DNA from 3 places in the Lysinibacillus sp. FSL K6-1151 genome. Region 1 is predicted to be linked to each of the others. Evidence: riboswitches for the same ligand, from Rfam matches in the RefSeq annotation. Region 1 holds a riboswitch; each other region holds the start of a gene.
What was found. A riboswitch is a leader RNA that binds a small molecule or an ion and turns the genes downstream of it on or off. The one in region 1 is predicted to bind S-adenosylmethionine.
Positions count from the first base shown of each region.

Region 2: linked by a shared signal. The riboswitch ahead of MHI04_RS19675 (bifunctional homocysteine S-methyltransferase/methylenetetrahydrofolate reductase) and the one ahead of MHI04_RS01880 (O-acetylhomoserine aminocarboxypropyltransferase/cysteine synthase family protein) in region 1 are both predicted to bind S-adenosylmethionine.
Region 3: linked by a shared signal. The riboswitch ahead of MHI04_RS01010 (methionine ABC transporter ATP-binding protein) and the one ahead of MHI04_RS01880 (O-acetylhomoserine aminocarboxypropyltransferase/cysteine synthase family protein) in region 1 are both predicted to bind S-adenosylmethionine.

Region 1 covers NZ_CP152040.1:384,944-393,103, reverse strand. Annotated here, with positions in the region: gene MHI04_RS01890 (homoserine dehydrogenase) at 1-596, opposite strand, end outside; gene MHI04_RS01885 (hypothetical protein) at 1,074-1,460, opposite strand; gene MHI04_RS01880 (O-acetylhomoserine aminocarboxypropyltransferase/cysteine synthase family protein) at 1,797-3,098, opposite strand; SAM riboswitch class I at 3,210-3,323, opposite strand; gene MHI04_RS01875 (glycerol-3-phosphate acyltransferase) at 3,479-4,111, shown strand; gene MHI04_RS01870 (DASS family sodium-coupled anion symporter) at 4,308-5,789, shown strand; gene MHI04_RS01865 (succinate CoA transferase) at 5,858-7,381, opposite strand; gene chrR (class II chromate reductase ChrR) at 7,741-8,160, shown strand, end outside.
Region 2 covers NZ_CP152040.1:4,063,282-4,071,441, reverse strand. Annotated here, with positions in the region: gene MHI04_RS19685 (globin-coupled sensor protein) at 1-1,045, shown strand, start outside; gene MHI04_RS19680 (protoporphyrinogen oxidase) at 1,278-2,672, shown strand; SAM riboswitch class I at 2,772-2,872, shown strand; gene MHI04_RS19675 (bifunctional homocysteine S-methyltransferase/methylenetetrahydrofolate reductase) at 2,964-4,811, shown strand; gene metH (methionine synthase) at 4,804-8,160, shown strand, end outside.
Region 3 covers NZ_CP152040.1:199,487-207,646, reverse strand. Annotated here, with positions in the region: gene MHI04_RS01015 (CaiB/BaiF CoA-transferase family protein) at 362-1,546, shown strand; SAM riboswitch class I at 1,801-1,909, shown strand; gene MHI04_RS01010 (methionine ABC transporter ATP-binding protein) at 2,017-3,042, shown strand; gene MHI04_RS01005 (methionine ABC transporter permease) at 3,032-3,694, shown strand; gene MHI04_RS01000 (MetQ/NlpA family ABC transporter substrate-binding protein) at 3,742-4,602, shown strand; gene MHI04_RS00995 (M20 family metallopeptidase) at 4,615-5,820, shown strand; gene MHI04_RS00990 (hypothetical protein) at 5,903-7,348, opposite strand; gene MHI04_RS00985 (HPP family protein) at 7,578-8,132, opposite strand.

The DNA.
Region 1 (8,160 bases):
TGACCAGAAATATCATTATATGGATCCGCCTCGGCATAACCTAAACTTTGCGCCTCTTTTAAAGCTGTTTCGAATGACCAGCCTTGTGCACGCATTTTTGTTAAAATATAATTACATGTGCCATTCAGGACTCCTTGAATACGGCTCACATCATTAACAAGTAAAATATTTTTCATTGTTTTAATAACAGGTACGCCACCTGCAGTAGTTGCCTCATAGCCTACAAAAACACCATTTGCTTTTGCCAGATCCTGCAACTCTAAGCCTCGTTTAGCAAACATCACTTTGTTGGCTGTAACAACGTGACATTTATGCTCAACTGCTCTTTTTAAATAACTGTATGCAGGCTCTTCATTTACAATCGCTTCAAACACAACCTGCATACCTGGCTCTGCTAAGACATCATCCATACTCGTCGTCATTAAATGCGCTGTACCTGGTACACGTTCACGACTAGCATCTGTCACTAAAATCTTTGCTACCTCTAATTCAATACCTAATTTATTTTTTAGCTCTTCTCGCTTTTCATTTAAAATATGATAGATCCCTTGACCTACCGTTCCAAATCCTAAAATCGCTGCCTTTATAGTTGCCATTTCTGTTATTCCCTCCAACTTACATTCCGCAGTTTCATCAAAGCTAATTTCTCCATGGGGTTGTGTCATGATAATTGGACACCCACCGCAAGCTTTAGCCAATTACTCTTCTTTGTACGAGTTTCGCTATTTTAGTATGTGTTGGAACACATACAAATTCAAATAATTCTAAATTTATCTTAAAGAAAATTGTAACGCAAATACATACTTAGTACAAGAAAAATCTTTCTAGGAAGGACATTTGTTTTCTCTAGATGTGCAAAAGAAATCGGTTTCATTCCCTTTATTATACGTTTTTTTAGTTGATCTATAAGATTTGAACAAAAATTGACTATTTCCATTTAAATATATGAATGTCTTTCTTCTATTATATATGTATGCTTGGACACCCATCATCTTGTTACTATTTTAATGACCTCTAAAGAAAAAACTCATTCCCTGTAGCAGCAGAGAATGAGCTTTAATATATGGGGGTTTTCAACTTGCTTTTGAAAGCAATTGATAACGATAATGTGTTAAAGCTTGTTGAACAAGACTAATTTCTTCTTCTGTAAAATTTGGTATTGCATACGTACGTTCCACTAATTGAAATGTACCGTATTTTAAGTAAAGCTCTGTTGCAGGAAGTGCAATATGGCTCACACCGTAATGTTCATATGCCTCAAAAACTTCCTTTACAGTATAGCCCTCCTCTTCAGCCACAACATACTCTTGAAATGCTGTATGACCAAAGACTTGCTTCCATTTTTTATCGACTGATGTAAGTAAGTGTTGAATGGATTGATTGTTGACAAAGACATGACCTTCATTCAGCTCATAAATTAGATAGGATGCAATGTTTTGTGCACTATAGATATTACCCATTTTAAACACTCCTTTATCATCAGTTTTTTTGGAAGAGCAGTCACTGGCTATGCGACCACTCTTCTTCTATATATTCAAAAGTGGGGGGAGCACTTATGAAAACATTTACCTTATAACAAGAATTTTCGTATTCTTAACTTATTCCCTAGTATATAACACGGAATTAACTAAGTCAATAATACACATAAAAATACTTGGTTTTATTTTTAAAAAAGTTCTGATAATTGATGGATTTTATACTTGGTTGATGTAGCAACGTTTGACGCAATGCCAAATGAGGCAATTCGAATGAGAAAATACGTAAACTCTACAACATCTTCCCTTGCGTTCTAAAACTTAAGCTTCTACAGTTTGTTCAGTTGTTGTGGCAAGCGTAATGGCTTGTTCTAAATCAGCAATAATATCCTCTACTGCCTCTAAACCGATGGATAAGCGAATGAGCGACTCGGTTACGCCAGCTTGAATTAATTCATCTGTTGATAATTGCTGATGTGTAGTAGATGCTGGGTGAATAATGAGCGATTTGGCATCCCCTACATTTGCTACATGTGAAAACAGCTTCACGCTATCAATTAGCTTTCGACCAGCCTCACGTCCACCTTTAATGCCAAATGTAAGCACAGAACCGAAGCCATTTTTCAAGTATTTTTTCGCCAAATCATGTGTCGCAAAATCTTCTAGGCCATTATAGTTTACATACTCCACAGATGGGTGGTTTCGTAAATATTCAGCAACTGCCAACGCATTTTCATTGTGTTTAGGGATACGCAAATGAAGCGTTTCTAAACCTTGTAGTAAATTAAACGCTGCGTCAGCACTTAATGTTGGACCGAAGTCACGTAACAACTGTACGCGTAGCTTCGTAGCAAAAGCAGCAGAAGCTGTATCAATTCCGTAACGTAATCCATGGTAAGAAGCATCTGGTTCCGTAAATCCAGGGAATCGTCCACTAGTCCAATCAAACTTACCAGCGTCTACAACAACCCCACCTAAAGTTGTACCATGACCACCTATCCATTTAGTTGCGGAGTGAACAACAATATCTGCACCGTATTCAATTGGTGTGGAACCATAAGGAGAAGCAAATGTACTATCGATAATTAATGGTAAACTGTTAGCATGTGCAATCTTAGCTACTGCTTCAATATCTAAAACTTTTAAACTTGGATTACCATAAATTTCAGCGAAGACAGCTTTCGTTTTATCGGTAATCGCAGCCTTAAAATTCTCTGGGTTTGTTTCATCTACAAAAATTGTTTTAATGCCATACTTCGGTAATGTGTTAGCAAATAAATTATACGTACCACCATATAAAGAACTACCTGCTACTATTTCATCGCCTGCTCCAGCTAGATTTAAAATGGAAAATGCGATAGCTGCTGCACCAGATGAAAGTGCTACTGCTGCTGTTCCACCTTCCAATAAGGCCACACGCTTTTCAAAAACATCCACTGTCGGATTTGTAATCCGTGTGTAAATGTTCCCCGCTTCCTCTAAGGCAAAAAGACGTTGCGCATGAGCAGTGTCCTTAAATACGAAAGCAGTTGAGCGATAGACAGGAACTGTTCTAGAGCCCGTCACTGGGTCTGGCTCTTGACCACCATGTAACAGCAATGTTTCTGGTTTAAAATTTGTCATTGTGTACCTCCAATTATTTTTTTACGATGGTACCGGAGATGAGGAGGATTTATGTGTAGAAAACAAAACCCTCTCCTGTTAAGAAGAGGGTTGCGGTTGCAAGTTTTCCTCCCCTTATCTGCCAGATCCAAGTAAGAATCTGTAGGAATTAGCACCTTAGTAAGTTCATCACTTACTGGTTGCTGGGCATCATAGGGCCTATCCCTCCGCCGCTCTTGATAAGAGTATGAGATTCAATTTCCATCGTTGTAACACAGTATAAACATAGAGTTTTTTTCTGTCAATATGTAAATTTTATTTTTTCCGAAACTTCTGTCAGCTCTTATACGTAATATGAACGCATACACTAATTTAGAAAAAAATTTGAAAGGAGTATTTTTATGGTAAAAGCCGTGATCATTTTTCTCTTAGTTGGATATTTAATTGGCTGTATTCACGGCTCTAAAGTGGCACAATTTTTATCGGGGGTTGATTTAAAAAAAGCTGGCCATGGCAATGCAGGTGCCTCTAATGCTACACTTTCCCTCGGCTGGAAATATGGCGTTTTAGTAGCCCTAATCGATATTGGCAAAGGCGTTGTAGCTATTATCGGTGCACACTTTTATTTAGCAGATGCTCCGCATTTAACCGAAGGAGAAATATGGCTCCTGACCTACATTATTGCTGCAGGGGTTATTTTGGGTCATAATTTCCCATTTTATATGGGCTTCAATGGTGGGAAAGGAACTGCCTCTATTATTGGAATTCTACTTGCTGTAGATTGGAAGATTGGTTTATTTGCACTTATTTTATTTGTCATTTTATCCTTTGCAACTAACTATTTAATTGTCGGTGTTCTAGAGTTTTATCTCGTTTTTTGTACGGCAACATATTTATGGATTCCTGGAATTGGCCCAACTATAATTGCTGTCCTTCTTTTTGGCATAGCTATTATCCTGCACATCGAAAATATCCAACGATTAGTGAAGGGTACAGAGCCTAAAGTAACGTCTGCATTTAAGAAAAAGAAATAATATTACAATGGATATTTTTGTATTTTTTATGACCGTATATTTTCTCTTTATCTACTTATATCGCTGTAAAAAGCAGCTATTCTGCATACTTATTTTTTTACAATAAAATAGACAAGTTCTTATCTTAATAAAACATTTTACTAACCGATGTTATGGATAATAATCGTCATATTTATCGTAGAAAGGATGAGAAAATATGTCTTCACCCAATCAAACAGCTACGAAACGGAATTTAAAGCCACTATGGATTGGCTTGGCCTTTGCTTTACTAATCATCATTACTTTTTTACCTAATAACGGTGACTTACCGATTGCTGGACAACGAGCTTTAGCCATCTTAGCATTCGCAGTCATCCTATGGGTAACAGAGGCCGTGTCCTATCCCGTTAGCTCAGCCATGATCATTGCACTTGTAACTGTTCTACTAGGGCTCGCTCCATCAATGGACGATCCTGCTACAGAATTAGGAACTGCTGGCGCTTTAAAATTATCCTTAAGTGGATTTAGTAATTCCGCTGTCGCATTAGTAGCAGCAGCTCTTTTTTTAGCAGCAGCCATGCAAATTACCAACTTACATAAACGGCTTGCTCTCTGGATCCTTTCACTTGTAGGAACAAAAACAAAAGCTATCGTATTCGGCGCCATTTTAGTTTCTATAGCCCTCGCTTTTTTTGTTCCTTCTGCCACAGCACGTGCAGGCGCAGTCGTACCAATATTGCTAGGGATGGTCGCAGCATTTGGTTTACCACGCGATAGTCGACTCGCCGCTTTACTTGTTATTACTTCGGTACAAGCCGTTTCCATTTGGAATATCGGTATCAAGACAGCAGCAGCTCAAAATATGGTCGCTTTAAACTTTATTCAGGAACAATTTAATGTGGATATCTCCTGGGGTGCTTGGTTGCTCTATGCTGCCCCCTTCTCAATCATTATGTCTGTAGCTCTATTTTTCATTATGATCGCTTTAATTAAGCCTGAGACTAGCAATATCGAAGGTGGTAAAGAGGTCATCAAAAAACAGCTTTCAGAGCTTGGCCCATTGAAGGCTCCTGAAATTCGCTTAATCATAACATCAATCGTTTTGCTATTTTTCTGGGCAACTGAAGGGAAATTGCATCCCTTTGACACAACTACAGTCACAATTATTGCCATCGCTATTTTATTAATGCCTAAAATCGGTGTTTATTCATGGAAGGAAGTTGAACCTCATATCCCGTGGGGGACAATTATCGTCTTTGCCGTAGGTATTATGCTAGGAACCATTTTACTTAAGACGGAAGGTGCATCATGGTTATCCGATAAAGTATTTGGTTCACTTGGGCTAGATACGATGCCAATACTAGCAACCATCGCACTCGTAACATTATTTAATATTTTAATTCATTTAGGCTTTGCAAGTGCAACAAGCTTAGCCTCTGCACTGATACCTGTATTCATCGTACTAGCCTCTACATTAACAACGAATGTTGATCAGGTTGGCTTTGTCATCGTGCAACAATTCGTCATAAGTTTTGGCTTCCTATTACCAATTAGCGCACCACAAAATATGCTTGCCTATGGGACAGGAGCATTTACAACAAAGGATTTCTTGAAATCTGGTATTCCATTAACGATTATCGGCTTCCTTCTAATTCTTCTGTTCTCAGCTACTTATTGGAAATGGATTGGATTATTATAAAACTCTAATATGCTCACAACAAAAAGCCTTGAAGCACAATTGTCCTTCAAGGCTTTAATGATGGTATTTTATTGTTTCGTAAACGCAGAGTCCTTCATTGTCCCACTTTTTGCATAATGAACATGCCATGACAGTGCTTTTTCTAGATCGTGTGGCGTATGATGTCCACCAGTCGCCTCATTGGCATCATTATAATACTGCCATAGTTGCTCACGATAATCGGGGTGTGCACAATTATCAATGATAAGCACCGCTCGCTCTTTCGGGGCAAGCCCACGTAAATCAGCTACACCCTGCTCAGTTACGATGACATCCACATCATGCTCAGTATGGTCCACATGTGAAACCATAGGGACAATACTTGAAATGTTGCCACCTTTAGCATACGATTTCGTCACAAAAATCCCTAGACGTGCATTACGTGCAAAGTCACCAGACCCTCCAATGCCATTCATCATCTTTGTACCAGAAACATGTGTTGAATTAACATTGCCGTATATATCAACTTCCAATGCTGTATTCACTGAAATAAGTCCGAGTCGACGAATAATTTCTGGTTGATTGGAAATTTCTTGTGGACGTAATACTAATTTATCAGCATACTTTTCAAAGTTCCCATAAACACGGTTTCCTACTTGCTCTGAAAGGGTAATAGAAGTAGCGGAAGCGAAATTTACTTTCCCTGCATCGATTAATTCAAATACTGCATCCTGTAGAACTTCTGAATAAACTTCTAAGTTCTCGAACTCAGAATCTTTAAAGCCTAACAATACGGCGTTTGCTACCGAGCCTACTCCTGATTGAATTGGTCGCAAGCTCGTTGTTAAGCGACCTACTTTAATCTCTTCACGTAGGAAATTTAATAAATGATTCGCCATTACATCTGTCTCCTCATCAGCAGGAACAATTGTTGATGGCGCATCTAATATATCTGAAATAACGATGCCCTTTACTTTATCTAAATCTAGCGGAATCCCAATTATACCAAGACGATCAGACACATTTTGCAAAGGAATTGGATCACGCTTACCTTGTGGCGCAGGTACGAAAATATCATGCACTCCCTCTAATGCATCAAGCTGTGCTACATTTAATTCAATGATGATTTGGTCTGCTTCTTGTACAAAAATCGGAGAGTTACCAACTGAAGTTGTAGGAATTAATAAGCCGTCTTCTGTAATGGCAGCAGCTTCAATAATCGCGAAATCAATAGGACCTATAATACCTTGGCGAACAAGTTCAGCATTATGAGAAAGATGGGCATCTACAAATGTGATATCACCGCTATTGATTTTATTACGAATACCAGCATCTGCTTGGAAAGGGCCTCGTTTACGAATGACACCTGCTTCTGCTAAATATTGGTCTACTTCAGGACCAAGTGATGCACCTGTAAAGACATCTACTTGAAATTTCTCTTTTTTAGCTTTCTCTACAAGTGCAAGAGGTACGACTTTTACATCGCCAGCACGTGTGAATCCACTCATCCCTAATACCATACCATCTTTAATCCAAGATGCTGCTTCTTCTGCTGTTACAATCTTGCTCCGCAATTGTTCATGGCGAAGCTTTTTCGCTAACTTTTCTTCCATTCCTTATTCCCCCATCCCACTATATTTTTGTTCAACTTGCATATTTGGTTCCATTAAATGTGTGACATTCGTCAGAAGCTATATCTTTATCCAAATAATGTTGCATCAGATAAACACTAACATCCGTTGAATAAAGAAATTGTATTTTTTGGTAGCACAACCAAATAAACAGTCGCTTCAATAATTTTAAACTATTTAGAATATTTAATCTATATTAAATGAAATATTTTACTTTACGAGATAATTTCTACATTTGTAAACTATTTAAATATAACTATCTATCTTTTTTTCATTCGATTTTGGCGACAAAGCGTGCTATGCTCTTGATATAAAGCACGCATAAAGGAGAGAGTTTTTAAATGGTTAAAGAATTATTACGCAATCATTCATCGGTACGTATTTATGATGGACAACCAATTTCAAAGGAAATCATCGAAGATTTGATCGCAACAGCACAAATGGCTGCAACATCCCATTTTGTGCAGGCCTATAGTGTTATATGGGTAACAGATGCAGATAAAAAAGAAAAATTAGGTTTACTCTCTGGTAACCCACGTCAATATGAAACTTCAGGTGGTGCATTTGTCTTCTGCGTCGATTTCAAGCGTCTTCAAATGGCAGGAAAATTAGAGGGAGTAGACATTGTGGCTGATTCAGCTGAAAATGTCCTTGTTGGTGTCGCAGATGTTTCATTGTTTGCACAGAATTTTGTTATTGCAGCAGAGTCAATGGGGTATGGAATTTGCTATATTGGAGGAGTACGAAATAAACCTTCTGAA
Region 2 (8,160 bases), 970 kb from region 1:
TGTAGACAGACTTAAAGTAACGCTACGGCAGCATATTATTGAAATGTTTAACGGAACCATTGATGAGGTTTATTACCAAAGACGAGTAAAAATTGCAAAGGTACATGTTCATATTGGGCTTAGAACCCAATGGTATATTTGCGCATTCCAAGATTTATCCATATCATTTATTGATTTAGTCGAAAAAAATATAGAGCACCCCCAAGATCAATTTAATACGATCAGGGCCATATCGAAAATTTGTAATTTCGAGCAGCAGCTCGTTTTGGAGGCTTTTGAAAACACTGTAGAACAAATGAAAGAAAAAATGATGCATGAGAAAGAAGCTATTGAACGACAAATTGTTGATTCTTCCGAAGCACTTGCCACAATTTCTCAGGAAACAAATAATTCATTTTGCTGCTTAAGCAAGCAATCTGACGAAATTAAACAATTGGCTAAAAAATCACTTGATGTCTCAACACTGGCTGAAAATCAAGCACTTGAAGGTCGTGAACGTTTAAAAAATCAATCACAAAATATGCTTAATATTATTCATTCACTTCATGATATAGAAGAAAATATTGAACAATTATCGGATATGTCTAGGGAAATGGAGACAATCATGAATGTTGTTACTAATATTGCTAATCAAACCAATCTGTTGGCATTGAATGCTGCAATTGAAGCGGCGCGTGCTGGAGAAGCGGGCAAAGGCTTTAGTGTAGTGGCTGATGAGGTGCGTAAATTATCTATTCAAACGAAGGATTCGGTTACTTCGGTGGCATTGTTATTGAAAAAAACGAGTGAACGGACAGAGAAATTAGAGCATTCTCTGGCAAATATTCAAGATGAAGTGGCGTCAGGTGAGGAAAACATGTTACAAACTGAAGGTCAATTTACAAGCATATTGGGAGCCATGACAGAAGCAAAGGATCAAAACGACTGTATGGCAACGAAAATACAAGCAATCGTCGGGATATTAAACGAGTTAGGGACATCATTTACAGAAGTAACGAATTCAGCAGAAAACTTAGCGAGCTTTTCCCAAAATCTAAAAGGATAGACTACTAAATTAACGTTTATGTTTCCGTATTTTTTAGACATATTAAACACTATAGTACCTATAAATATGTGTATTTTTTGTAAACCTTGAAATGGAAATTCCATATGATTAAGCTAGAGCTATCTCACAGATGAGGTAGCTCTATTTTTGCTAAATTTGTAAAGGGTTTAACGTAATTTTCAATGAAAATAAGTTTATACTGTAGGAAGAACTAAAAATAGGGGCGGTTACTATGAAAACAGTTGTTGTATTAGGTGGCGGTATTACAGGATTATGCACAATGCATTATTTACAACGTCAAGTGAAGGAAAATAATGTAGATGTGCGTCTAGTGCTTGTAGAAAAAAATACATATTTAGGGGGCAAATTATATTCAACACATGAGCAAGGTTTTATTATGGAAACAGGTGCTGACTCGATTGTAGCTCGTCATAAAGGTGTTATGGAGCTTGTACAGGAGCTTGATTTTGAGGAGAATCTAGTTTACAACGAAACAGGTATTTCCTATATTTATACGAATAATGAATTACATGCCATTCCGGCAGATTCTACTTTTGGAATACCAATGAGTTTGGCATCCTTGGAGCAAAGCACATTGATTACAGAGCAAGGTAAACAAGATGCATTAAAAGATTTGACTTTACCAAACAAAGACTTCACAAAGGAAAGTTCAATTGGAGAGTTTTTAACCTATTATTTAGGGGAAGAGCTTGTAAAAAATCAAATTGCACCCGTTCTTGCAGGTGTTTATTCAGGTGATTTACACCAGCTTTCGATTGCCTCTACTTTACCGTACTTGATTGACTATAAGAACGAGTATGGAAGTATCATAAAAGGCTTTGATGCGAATCGTGAGCAATTTGCTAAAGCAGCCAATAAAAAGTTTATATCGTTCAAAAACGGTTTATCTTCTCTAATTGATCGTCTCGAACAAACATTAACCGATGTAGAGATCATCAAGGGTGTCGCAACTGTCAATGTTCAAAAGCAAGAAAACCACTATTCAATTGCCTTAGCTAATGGTGAAAGCATCGAGACAGATTATGTCGTTTTAGCACTGCCGAATGAGGCTGTTCAAGGCCTACTACAGGATGAATCATTAAACCGTTATTTTGACCAATTTACGACAGCTTCAGCAATTACGATCTATTTAGGTTTTGATGTACCAGACTCTAGATTGCCAGCAGATGGAACGGGCTATATTGTCTCACATAATTCTGATGTTACATGTAATGCTGCAACTTGGACAAGTCGTAAATGGAGGCATACATCAAGAGATCATAAATTACTTGTGCGACTCTTTTATAAAAGCATCAATCCAGCATATGAGCAACTCCGTGCCATGTCTGACGAAGAATTAGCAGCGGTTGCTTTAGAGGATGTGCGCAAGAGCCTAGGAATAGAGGAACAGCCAACAGTTATTAATGTCACAAAATGGATTGATCAAATGCCAAAATATGATCTAGCTCACCGTGAAGCATTACAAGGTTTAGTTCAAGAATTACAAGAAAACTATCCTAATCTATCCATCGCAGGTTGTTCATACTTTGGGGTAGGGATTGGTGCTTGTATTCAAAATGGGAAAAAAATCGGTGAGGAGCTTGCAAAGGAACTAGCCAATTTCTAAGCTTTTAAGTGAAAAATTTCTTTGTTATGTGAAATAGTCTTGACTCATTCGTCAGTAAACGATATGATTCTTTTAATTATTTAAAAAATTCATACTACATTCTTATCAAGAGAAGCAGAGGGACTGGCCCATTGAAGCTTCAGCAACCAACTTTTTTGTCAGGTGCTAAATCCAGAAGACCATTGAGTCGAAGATGAGAAGGAAAAAACAATGATGAGTCATTAAAGCCTTCTTTTTTTTATAAAAGAAGGCTTTTTATTATACAGAGATATAGGAAGAGAGGCTAGTTTAATGAGATTGCTTGAAAGGTTAAAAACGCATGTATTGACGGCAGATGGCGCAATAGGCACAGTGCTTTATGGCTATGGTTTGGAGTATTGTCATGAGGAAATGAATGTACAGAAACCTGAGTTAATTGAAAAGATTCATAGAGAATATATTGCAGCTGGTGCTGATATCATCCAAACGAATACGTATGGTGCAAATGCCATTAAATTAGCTCGCTATGGATTAGAATCGCGTGTCCAACAATTTAATGAAGCAGCGATTACAATCGCAAAGCGAGCTGCGGCAGATGGAGGTCAGTTTGTCTTAGGGACAATTGGTGGTATTCGTGGTATTCGTAAAAGTGATGCAACGTTAGATGAAATCTTAGCAACTATTGAGGAGCAAGCGAGTGTTTTACTTGCTGGGAATCCAGACGGCCTTTTACTCGAAACCTATTATGATTTTGAAGAATTAACAGCTACCTTAAAGATGCTACGGACAAAGACAAAATTACCGATTATTGCGCAAGTTTCCATGCACGAACCTGGTGTTTTACAAAACGGTATGTCTTTAAATAACGCCCTGCATGAGCTAGAAAAACTTGGTGCGGATATTGTGGGTGTCAATTGTCGTTTAGGTCCACACCATACCATTCAGGCGTTTGAAGGTGTAGAACTTCCTGATAAGGCATTTATGTCGGCTTATCCGAATGCTTCACTCCTTGACTTAGAAGATGGTCGTGTCGTTTATGAGTCAGAAGCTGAATATTTTGGTCGAGCGGCTGTGGAATTACGTGATCAAGGGGTACGCTTAATTGGAGGCTGTTGTGGTACGACACCGAAGCATATAGCAGCAGCGAAGAAGTATTTAGAAGAGTTATCACCAGTTCATGAAAAGTATGCCAAACCGGAGAAGATTCAAATTGTTCGTGAAGCAGAGCCAACGAAGTATGAACCTCTTCATGAAAAAGTAAAGCGCGAACGCTCTGTCATTGTAGAGCTAGATACACCTAGACATCTGGAAATTGATGGTTTTCTGGAAGGGGCAAAACAATTGTATGATGCAGGAGCAGATGTCGTCATGATGGCAGACAATTCTCTGGCTTCTCCACGTATTAGCAATATTGCTATGGGTGCATTGTTGAAGAGTACTAATGGTGTACGTCCTCTAACACATATTACATGCCGAGATCGTAATTTAATCGGTCTGCAATCACATTTAATGGGGTTAAATGCATTAGGAATTCATGATGTGTTAGCTGTTACTGGTGATCCAACAAAAGTTGGGGACTTCCCAGGTGCCACAAGTGTTTATGATGTCTCATCAATGGAGCTGATCCAATTAATTAAGCAGTTAAATCAAGGCATTTCCTTCTCAGGTAAACCACTTCGTAAAAAAGCAAATTTTTCAGTAGCTGCTGCATTTAATCCAAATGTCCGTGTATTAGATCGTGCTGTGGCACGCTTAGAGAAGAAAATTGAGTATGGAGCAGACTACTTTATTTCACAGCCAGTATATACGAAGGAAAAAATTGTGGAAATTTATGAGGCAACCAAGCATTTGCAAGCACCTATTTATATTGGTATTATGCCCGTTACAAGTTATAAAAGTGCTGAATTCTTACATCATGAGGTGCCAGGCATAAAATTATCTGAAGATGCCTTAACAAGAATGAAGGCCTGTGGTGAAGATAAAGAACGTGCAACATTTGAGGGGATTGCCATTGCGAAGGAATTAGTTGAGGTGGCTGCACAGTATTTCAATGGCATTTACCTTATCACTCCATTTTTACGTTATGATGTGACATTAGAGTTGATGAAATATATTGAGCAATTGGATGAACAGAAAAAAGGGGTAAGTATACATGGCTAAGCACTTGATTGAAAAGCAACTAGAGAAACGTATTTTAATTCTTGATGGCGCAATGGGAACAATGCTACAAAACGAAAACTTATCCGCTGAGGATTTTGGCGGGGAGGAGCTTGATGGCTGTAATGAAAATCTTGTGCTTACTAGACCTGATGTAATTAAGGAAATTCACCATAAATATTTAGAGGCAGGCGCAGATATTATTTGTACGAATACTTTTGGCGGGACACCTCTTGTGTTAAATGAATATGATCTTGGCGCAAAAGCGGAAGAAATTAATAAACGTGCCGTCGAAATTGCTCGTCAAGCAGTGGATAACTTTTCAACATCAGATTGGCCACGCTTTGTTGCTGGCGCAATGGGTCCAACAACAAAAACATTATCCGTAACTGGCGGTATTACATTTGATGAGCTAGAGGAAAACTTTTATGTACAGGCGAAGGCGTTAATTGAGGCAGGAGCAGACGTCCTTTTACTAGAAACTAGTCAGGATATGTTAAACGTAAAAGCAGGTACTCTAGGTGTAGCACGTGCTTTCGCGGCAACTGGCAAAGAACTACCCGTCATGATTTCAGGAACAATTGAACCGATGGGTACAACACTCGCAGGGCAAACGATTGATGCTTTTTATATTTCTATTGAACATATTAAACCACTATCCGTTGGCTTAAACTGTGCGACTGGACCAGAGTTTATGACGGATCATATTCGTTCATTAGCAGAGCTTTCCACAGGCTATATTAGCTGTTATCCGAATGCAGGCTTGCCGGATGAAGAAGGTTGCTATCATGAATCACCAGAATCTTTATCACAAAAATTAAAAGGCTTTGCAGAAAAGGGCTGGCTTAATATTGTAGGTGGATGTTGTGGGACGACTCCAGCTCATATCACAGCTATCCGTGAGGTTTTAAAAGATGAAAAACCACGCCAAATACCAGAGAAAACACATGGTCATGCGGTATCAGGAATCGAACCATTATTGTATGACGATTCTATGCGTCCATTATTTATTGGTGAAAGAACGAATGTTATAGGCTCTCGTAAATTTAAGAATTTAATCATTGATGGGAAGTTTGAAGAAGCTGCAGAAATTGCACGTGCGCAAGTAAAAAATGGTGCACATGTTATTGATATTTGTTTAGCCAACCCTGATCGTGATGAATTAGCTGATATGCGTGGTTTTATGCAGGAGGTTGTGAAAAAGGTTAAGGTTCCTCTTGTAATCGACTCGACAGATGAAAAGGTCATTGAGGAAGCATTAAAATTTTCTCAAGGAAAAGCCATCATTAACTCTATAAATCTAGAAGATGGTGAAGAACGATTTGATGCAGTAATGCCACTCGTAAAGAAGTATGGAGCCTCATTGGTAGTTGGAACCATTGATGAAATAGGAATGGCCGTTGATCGTCATCGCAAGCTTGAAATTGCCGAACGTTCCTATAAATTATTAACTGAAAAATGGGGACTTGCACCGGAGGATATCATTTTCGACCCGTTGATGTTCCCTGTAGGGACTGGTGATGAGCAGTATATTGGATCGGCTCTAGAAACAATTGAAGGAATTCGACTAATCAAAGAAAAGATGCCACAGACATTAACTGTACTGGGTGTAAGTAATATTTCATTTGGCTTACCACCAGTTGGCCGTGAAGTACTGAATGCTGTGTATCTTTATCATTGTACACAGGCCGGCTTAGATTATGCCATTGTCAATACAGAGAAACTAGAGCGTTATGCATCCATTCCAGAGGCAGAAATTAAACTTGCAAATGACTTACTGTTTAATACGAATGATGAAACATTAGCAGTATTCACAGACTTTTATCGTGATAAAAAGAAAGAAAAGACCGAAGCGGATATACCAAAAACGGTTGAAGGTCGTTTAGCTTATTATATTTTAGAAGGTACAAAAGAAGGGCTGATTGAGGATTTAGATGCTGCACGCGAAATCTTTGAGGCGCCACTTGATATTATTAATGGTCCTTTAATGGCTGGTATGGCTGAGGTAGGTCGATTGTTTAATGATAACCAACTCATTGTAGCGGAGGTTTTACAATCAGCAGGCGTGATGAAGGCTGCTGTTGCCCATTTAGAGCAATTCATGGAAAAGGATGAAGAGAGTGCTGGAAAAGGGAAAATGGTTTTGGCTACCGTTAAAGGAGATGTGCACGATATTGGGAAAAACCTTGTTGATATTATTTTAAGTAATAATGGCTATAAGGTTGTCGATTTAGGCATTAAAGTAACACCAGCACAATTGATTGAAGCGATTCGCAAGGAAAAACCAGATTTTATCGGGCTATCAGGCTTACTGGTAAAATCAGCGCAACAGATGGTCATTACTGCTCAGGATTTCAAAGAGGCTGGCATTGATGTACCGATTTTAGTTGGTGGAGCTGCACTTTCTCGACGCTTTACAGAAACAAAAATTGCAGATGAATACAATGGTCCAGTTATTTATTCAAAGGATGCTATGCAGGGATTAGAGCAAGCAAATCTATTAATGGGTAAGGAAACGCGTGCGAATTTCTTAGCTGAAATCCAGGAATCTCGTCAAAAACGTCTAGAGGCAGATGTAAAAAGAGCTGCACGTCCAGCTAAAGAGATAACAATAAAGCCAGTACGTACTGTAAAGGGAGCGTCAGTATTTTTACCAGCTGATTTACGTCGTCATGTGAAGAAAGACTATGCAGTATCGCATTTATATCCATACGTCAATATGCGTACATTGCTGGGACATCATTTAGGCTTGAAAGGGCAGGTTCAGCAATTGCTAGATGCCGGTGATTCACGAGCAACAGAACTAAAGGATTTAGTAGATGATTATTTAAAAAGTGATTTATTAAAGCCTTCAGGTTTATATCAATTTTTCCCTGCTCAAGCGGATGGGGATGATGTCGTTGTTTATGATCCTGCCGATAGTAAAACAGAAATTGAACGTTTTACTTTCCCGCGCCAGCAAGTAGAACCATTTTTATGTCTTGCCGATTTCTTAAAAACGGTAGAGAGTGGAGAAATGGATTATATTGCGCTCATGGTGGTAACAGCAGGGCAAGGGGTTATGGCAACAGCTCGTCAGTTAAAAGATTCTGGCAAATTCCTTGAAAGCCATGCACTGCAATCGACTGCACTAGAATTAGCAGAGGGCTTTGCTGAACGTATGCATCAAGAAATACGTGACCAATGGGGCTTCCCAGATGCCACTGATTTTACAATGAGAGATCGTTTTGCAGCTAAATATCAAGGGCAACGTTTTTCTTTCGGTTATCCTGCGTGCCCTAACTTGGAGGATCAGGAAAAACTATTCGGCTTATTAAAGCCTGAGGATATTGGCGTTCACCTTACAGAAGGT
Region 3 (8,160 bases), 190 kb from region 1:
ATCAATAAAAAGGGTCGTATCATATAGCTAGCTAGTAAACAAAATTCTACAATTTATTTTCTTAAATTAAATATTCTAACAACTGACAACTATTGTCTGAAATTTGATAAAAAATCTAAATTCTAAATTTTTTTACTTTTATTGTTATTCTGACATATGAAAGTTGAAATGTTTATTTTATAATGAAAAATAGCATAGGCAAGTTAAGGTCTATTCTGTTATAATACTCTTTAAAATAAAATAAACTGTATTAATACAGAATCGAACGTTACGCTTTTCACACAATGGGGATTATGAGAAAAGCGCTACGCTTCCATCAATGGGATGGTCGTGTAGCCTACACAAAAAGGGGTTGGAAGATTTGGGCATTTTACAAGGGTTAAAAATTCTCGATTTTTCTGCATTACTACCAGGGCCAATGGCGACAATGATTTTTGCTGATTTAGGAGCAGATGTCATCCATGTTGAATCTTCAAAGCGCGTTGATTTAACACGAATTATGCCTCCCTATGATGAAGATCATGAGGCTTACATTCATCAACATTTAAATCGATCTAAAAAATCAATTACATTAAATCTTAAATCACCAGAGGCTATAGACATTGTAAAATCACTGGTGCAAGAGTATGACGTTATTATCGAAGGTTTTCGGCCTGGTGTCATGCAACGCCTTGGCATTGGCTATGAAGCTCTAAAGGAAATAAATCCAAAGGTTATCTATTGTGCGATTACTGGTTACGGACAAACTGGACCTTATAGCAATCGACCTGGACACGATAATAACTATTTATCTTTAGCAGGCTTACTCGATTATTCACGCCATAAGGATAAAAAGCCTGTCTCCATGGGGGTTCAACTAGCTGATATAGCTGGAGGGACAATGCATGCCGCAATTGGGGTACTGGCTGCTGCCCTTCATCGTGAAAAAACAGGCGAAGGACAATTCATAGATATTAGTATGACAGATGCTGTCTTTTCGCTGAATGCTATGTATGGTGCTGCGTTTATTGGGGGTGGTCGTGTACCACAGCCAGAGCAAGAAATTTTAAACGGAGGCAGTTACTATGATTTTTACAAAACAAAAGATGGACGCTTCTTCTCTGTCGGTAGCTTAGAACCTCAATTTCGTAAACTGCTCTGTGAAGCACTCGACATTCCTGAGTTGATTGATAATACCTTTAATGATTCTTACTATACGCAAATACGCTTTAAAGAGGCTGTTCATGATGCCTTTCTATCAAAGACATATGAGGAATGGCTTGAGGTATTTAACGAGGATTTTGAAGGTTGTGTAGAGCCTGTACTCACTTTTCCAGAAGCATGTGAGCATCCACAGTTGAAGGCTCGCGGCATGATCGTCGATATTCCAAAAAGCGATGGCACCATGCAACAGCAAATTGCTTCTGCCTTTAAATTTGATGGCACTGAGCCTGAGTACAAGTATGTCGGTGCCAAGCTTGGAGAGCATAATGAAGAAGTATTAACTGCACTTGGCTATAATGATGAACAAATTGCTAGTTTACGAGAAAAGGGCGTTTTAGAATAACGGAAAGGTTCAATTTGGAAGTAGGCAATTTTCAAATTGAACCTTTTTATGGCTGCCTGCTCATTGACATCCTCAGTAACATAAGCATAAATTATTTCACTAGAAAAAACGCGGCTACCAATGTACTCCTGCTGTTATAACAGTAAATGGATTTATTTTTCTAATAAAACTTTTTAAAAGAAATGTTGACATATAATTCATCAAGCATTATAGTATTGTTTAAATCTTAACAGACAATTAAATACGATAATTTCTTCTTATCCAGAGAGACTGAGGGACAGGCCCAATGAAGTCTCGGCAGCGGGTTATTAACATAATACCGTGCCAATTCCTGCAAATGTACTTACATTTGAAAGATGAGAAGGAAGTAGTTTCTTCAATAGTGGGGACCTTCCTTTTTTCTTAATCGATAAGAACAAAAGGAAGGTCCTTTTTGTTCTTTATTTTTAAATAGGGAGTTGAGCAAGTAAATGATTGAATTTCAGAATGTAGCGAAAACCTTTAAATTTGGTGATCGTGAAGTGAATGCAGTGAAAGATGTATCTCTTTCAATTCAGCAAGGAGAGATTTTTGGAATTATTGGATTTAGTGGTGCAGGAAAGAGCACATTATTGCGGCTTGTGAATCTATTAGAAAGTCCAACCCACGGCACTGTTCAAGTACAAGGTGTTGATATTAATTCGCTCACACCAAAAGAGGTAAGAAAGCTGAGAAGAAGAATCGGCATGATTTTTCAAAATTTCAACTTATTCTCCTCAAGAACGGTAGCTGGAAATGTAGCCTATCCACTTAAGCTGGCGGGAGTGCCTAAAAAAGAAATTAATGAAAGAGTTGCAGAACTTCTTAGTTTTGTTGGTCTTACAGAAAAAGCGAACGATTACCCTGAGCAATTATCTGGAGGCCAAAAACAGCGGGTTGGCATTGCGAGGGCGCTTGCTACCTCCCCTGATATATTAATTTGTGATGAAGCAACCTCAGCGCTCGATCCAGATACAACTGGGGAAATTCTCCGCCTTCTCAAAAAAGTAAACAAGGATTTAGGAATCACTATTTTGCTAATCACACATGAGATGAATGTCATCCAACAAATATGTGACAGAGTAGCAGTCATGGAAAATGGAGCAGTAATTGAATCTAATTCAGTTTTTGATATATTTACAAATCCACAGCATTTAACGACTCAACGGTTTATTCAATCGGTTCAGCAAGATCGACCATCTGCATCTCTATTAGAGGAATGGAGAAAAAAAGGCGGCAAAAATTTATACCGTGTTATTTTTAAAGGTGATATTGCTAGCGATCCTATCCTTTCTCGCGTAACAAGAAAATTTGATGTGGACGTTAATATCGTCTATGGCTCTGTCCGAGAAATTCAGGAGAAGTTCTATGGGAACTTGCTCGTCTCATTTGAGGGACATAGCGATAAAATACCTAGTGTTCTTACTGAATTACAAGACATTGTAACTGTTGAGGAGGTAAAATTCAATGAAGGTTGATTGGACGACTTTTTGGCCCCGTATTTTTGAATCTACGGGTGAAACGATTTTAATGGTTATTATAACCCTTATCTTCGGTTCTATTCTTGGTATAACAATAGGTTTACTACTATATGTGACACGAAAAGGAAATATTTTAGAGAACAAATTCGTGTTTCAATTGTTAAATTTTTTAATTAATATTATTCGCCCAGTTCCATTTATTATTTTTCTAGTGGCCATTAGCCCATTAACAAGAATGGTTGTTGGAACAACGATTGGTACGTGGGCAGCAATCTTTCCAATGACGATTGCCTCATCATTTGGTATTGCGAGAGTAGTAGAGAATAACTTAGTTAGCATTGACCCTGGGGTAATTGAAGCCGCAAAGGCAATGGGAGCAAGTCCTCTACAAATTATTTTTACTGTATTAATTCCAGAGGCACTTGGACCGTTAATTTTAGGCTTAACGTTTGTGACAGTCGGTTTAATAGATTTCTCTGCAATGGCTGGTACAGTTGGCGGAGGCGGTTTAGGTCATATTGCAATGACATATGGTTATCAACGCTTTGATGGAAGTGTCATGCTTGTGACCGTTATTATTCTTATTATTCTTGTACAAATTGCGCAGTGGATTGGGAATAAGCTATCAAGAAAAATTATGCGACGGTAAGAAGGACATTTTTCATTTGAATAAAACAACGAAAGAGGAGATTAATAATGAAAAAGTGGTTTAGTATTTTATTAGTTTTAACAGCCGTATTAGCATTGGCTGCCTGTGGGTCTGATTCAGCTACAGATAATGCTAAAAAAGAAGAAAAAGTAAAGATTGGTGTAACTGGAACAGATGGTGAAGTATGGCCGATTTTAAAAGAGAAAGCTAAAAAGGAAGGGATTGAAATTGAGCTTGTTGAGTTCTCTGACTATACATTGCCGAATCAGGCATTAGCAAATAAAGAAATTGATATTAATTCCTTTCAGCATATCGCGTTTCTAACACAATTTACTAAAGAAAATAATGTCGATTTAGTTCCAATCGGTGCTACTGTTATTGCTCCAATGGGAATATATTCAGAGAAAGTGAAGGATGTTAACGAAATTAAAAAAGGTGACAAAATTGCTATCCCTGATGACCCTTCCAACCAGGCTCGTGCATTAAGATTATTAGAATCAGCTGGCTTAATTAAATTGGCAGATGATTTTGGTCTCTTCGGTGACCCAAGTAAAATCGTCGACAACCCGAAAGATTTAGACATTTTACCGATTGTAGCTCAACAAACACCACGTGTATTACCAGATGTAGTTGCATCCGTTATTAATAATGGAGTTGCTGGACAAGCTGGGTTTGATCCCGTAAAGGACCCCATTTATCTTGAAGATGCCAACGATCCAAACGCCTTACCTTATGTGAACATTTTTGCTGCACGAGCAGATGATCAAGATAATAAAACATATCAGAGAATTGTCGAGCTGTATCATGAGGAAGACGTAATGAAGGCAGTCGAGGCAGAAACAAATGGAGGATCTATTGTTGTTGATTTATCAAAAGATGAGTTAATAAAACAAAGCAAAGGACTATAGGGGGAGATAAATATGAGCAAAACTTTATCGGGAATTGAACTAATCCAGGAATCCATTGAAACAAATCAAGCATTGTATATTGAAACTAGCCAGGCAATCCATGCCAATCCAGAAATAGGGAATCAGGAGTTTTTCGCAAGTCAAAAGCATGTAGAAATCTTGACGAATGCAGGATTTAAAGTAGACACAGCCGTTGCTGGACATGAAACCTCCTTTTATGCAGTGAAAGACAGTGGAAAACCTGGTTCAACAATTGCCTTTCTTGCTGAATATGACGCTCTTCCAGGTTTAGGGCATGCCTGTGGTCATAATATTATCGGAACAACGAGTGTCGCAGCCGGAATTGCTCTTTCTAAAACATTAGATGAAACCGGTGGAAGTGTCGTCGTCTTAGGAACACCTGCTGAAGAGGGTGGTCCAAACGGCAGTGCAAAGGGAAGCTTTGTAGCACATGGCTATTTAAAGGAAGTAGATGTCGCTTTAATGATTCATCCAGCAGGAAAAACATCTCTAACAAGCGAAACACTTGCCGTTGATCCACTTGATTTTCATTTTTACGGGAAAGCCGCACATGCATCAGGGGCTCCTGAGGAAGGAATTAATGCATTAGATGCAGTGATCCAGCTTTTTGTTGGGATTAATGCTCTACGCCAGCAGCTTCCTACAGATGTTCGAATTCATGGAATTATTACACATGGTGGGGATGCACCAAACATTATTCCTGAATATGCAGCAGCAAGATTCTTCATTCGTGCGGATTCATGGAAAAAAACAGAGGAGGTATCAGTAAAGGTACGTGCAATTGCTGAAGGTGCTGCACTAGCAACCGGGGCAACGGTAAAAATTGAACGATTCCAAAATGAAGTAAAGGATTTTGTGCTAAATCCTGTACTAGATAATATTTTACAAGAGGAGTTAGAGGCTTTAGGAGAAAAGGTTTGGACAATTCGAGGACAAGGCAAAGGTTCAACAGATGCTGGGAATATTAGCTACGAGGTTCCAACAGCACATCCATATATAAAAATTGGCCCAGACGATCTAATTGGGCATACAAATGAATTTAGAGAAGCTGCTAAATCCCCTGAAGGTGATGCAGCTTTAATAAAAGGAGCAAAAGCACTTGCTTCAGCTGGCTATCGCTTATTAAAAGATAGTGATCTTTTAAGTGAAATAAAAGCTTCTTTTGAGACAGCGAAGGCACAGAAAGAAAACTTCTAAAACTCATTCTAACATTATTTGCATATGGAACAGGGCTGTACCAGAAAGTTGCCGAAGATCAACTTTTTGGACAGCCCTACTTTTATACATATGCACTTATAAATACTCGTAGCTTTTCAAAATGATCGTCAATCAATAAATACTTTTTGTAGATTTCCATTAATTTCTCAAAAAGCTCATAGTGCTCTGTTACAAATAAAATCTTTAAAATATTTAATAGATGGAGAGAGGCACTTTGAGCTACAAAATAATAAGGAGCCTCTGATTGGCGATAATGTTGACGCCATTCTTCCACAGATAACCCAATATGCTGTAATGAATTATTAACGTGTAATGCAATATCCTGCTGAACATATGCCTCAATTGCAATCAATTGTTCATTGCTACAACTCCCCTCCACTAATGCTGCATGTATTTTTTTATTGGATGCTAGTACATGCTCTTTTAAAAGGACTAACCCCTCTTGATAACGTCCCATTCTTACGTAATGATCCAGCAATATAGCATACAAATTCTCTAAAAAATTTAGTTCATAGTTTTTAATAATTGCAGGAGGAGTCGGCTTACGATTTGGTAGTAACTCTTTATATTCAAGCATTATCTCGATTGCATAATTATTAAGTCGCTCATCCTCTAATAAATATTCCCCATATTGAATAACTAATTCATTATCCTTCTCCTGATGTGCTATATGAAATAGTAGATAGGCTATTAACACTTTTTCCTTCTCCGTTAATGCATACATTGAATAGCGCCAATCCGCCTCAAAGGACGTAATAAGTGCCTTCACACAGTTATTATCTCCCTCAGCCAATCGGTAGTGTACAACAATTTGATAAAGACGTAACTGTTTTTTTGCCAAACAGCTAGCATTGTGCTTATCCACATGAGTTATACACTTATCCAGTATCGTTTTATAGTTATTCACAAAGTTATCCACATGTTCACAATTTTCTTTCATAGATTGCTCAAAATGTCCCATTATTTCATAAAGAAATGTGAATTGCTCTAAGGGTCTGTGGATAAGCAGTGAATAAACCTTTTTTGTAAAAAGCCAATGCCAAAAAGATGCATGCTCTTTATACATCATATGCACTAAATATTCATCTTGAAATTTATATAAAATAATTGTTTGTAGTTCATTAACTGGCATTGCTATTTGCATTCGTTTCCCAAAAACTAGCCAAATTAGTCGTTCTAAGTCTATTGTGTGTTGCGCAAAGAGTTGCTCAAAAAAAGTTTCTTTTCCTTTTTGTGTATAAAAAAAAGCATTGAGCCGTTCATTCACAAATTTTGCATCTAAGCCATATTTGTCAAAATACATTTGCATTTCTGTTGATACACGACCCCAATATTTACGAGCTGTGGAAAAGGCAATATTCTTAGCCGTTTCTTCATTTACTAAAAATAGCTTTGATGAAAGCGAAGTACCAAGTATTTTTGGATCTTCCTGCAGATTTGACTCTGCCTCCAGCCATGTTGCTAGTAAATTTTCAGCACCCTTTTCACTTTTTTGTTTATAAGCCATGAATAATTGCTCATCACAGTCCAACAGCATAAAATTGGAGCCTCCCATCAAATTCGACCAACAAAGATCTTCCCCTATCATTCAAATACATGTTTTTAACACTCTTTCTTCAATATAACAAATCTTAAGTAAAATATGCTAAAAAATTAGTGATATGCCTAGCTAAAATGTTCTCAAACAAAAAAGAACCACCTATCAAGTGAATACACTTCATAGATGGAAATCTCCATCACCAAAATAGTGGATATTTTCTTTTTTCACGTAAATTATTTATCAACAATCCGAAAAATACAATAATGACAGCTCCAATTAACACAGGTGTTACTAAATAACTCCAACCATAGCCTCCTAAAATAATAATTATAGGATTGGCACCTGCCGGCGGATGGATAATGCCCAGGAAGGCCATAAAAAATATTGTTAGCCCTACGCCTAAACTAATAGACAGCATACTCGAGCCTAATAGTGCATACATAGCCAAACCAATAAAGGCGGAAATGAAATGGCCGCCAATAATATTTCGAGGCTGAGATAACGGTGCATTCCAGACGACAAATACAAGTACACAGCTACCACCAAGTGAAGCCATTAGCCAAGGTGCCTCTGTAAAATTTGTTAGCCATAGCAAAACAAAAATACATATTAAGCCGCCTATTGCTCCCGTGATGGCATCAGCAAAATTTGTTCGAGAGGGGGCATGTCCCCCTCCTCTCATTTTTAATATAAAAGGTTTTATACTATTCTTTTTCTCTATTTTATTTTCCACACCAAAAAACTCTGTCATTCGACACCAACTTTTCTATGCTACGTTC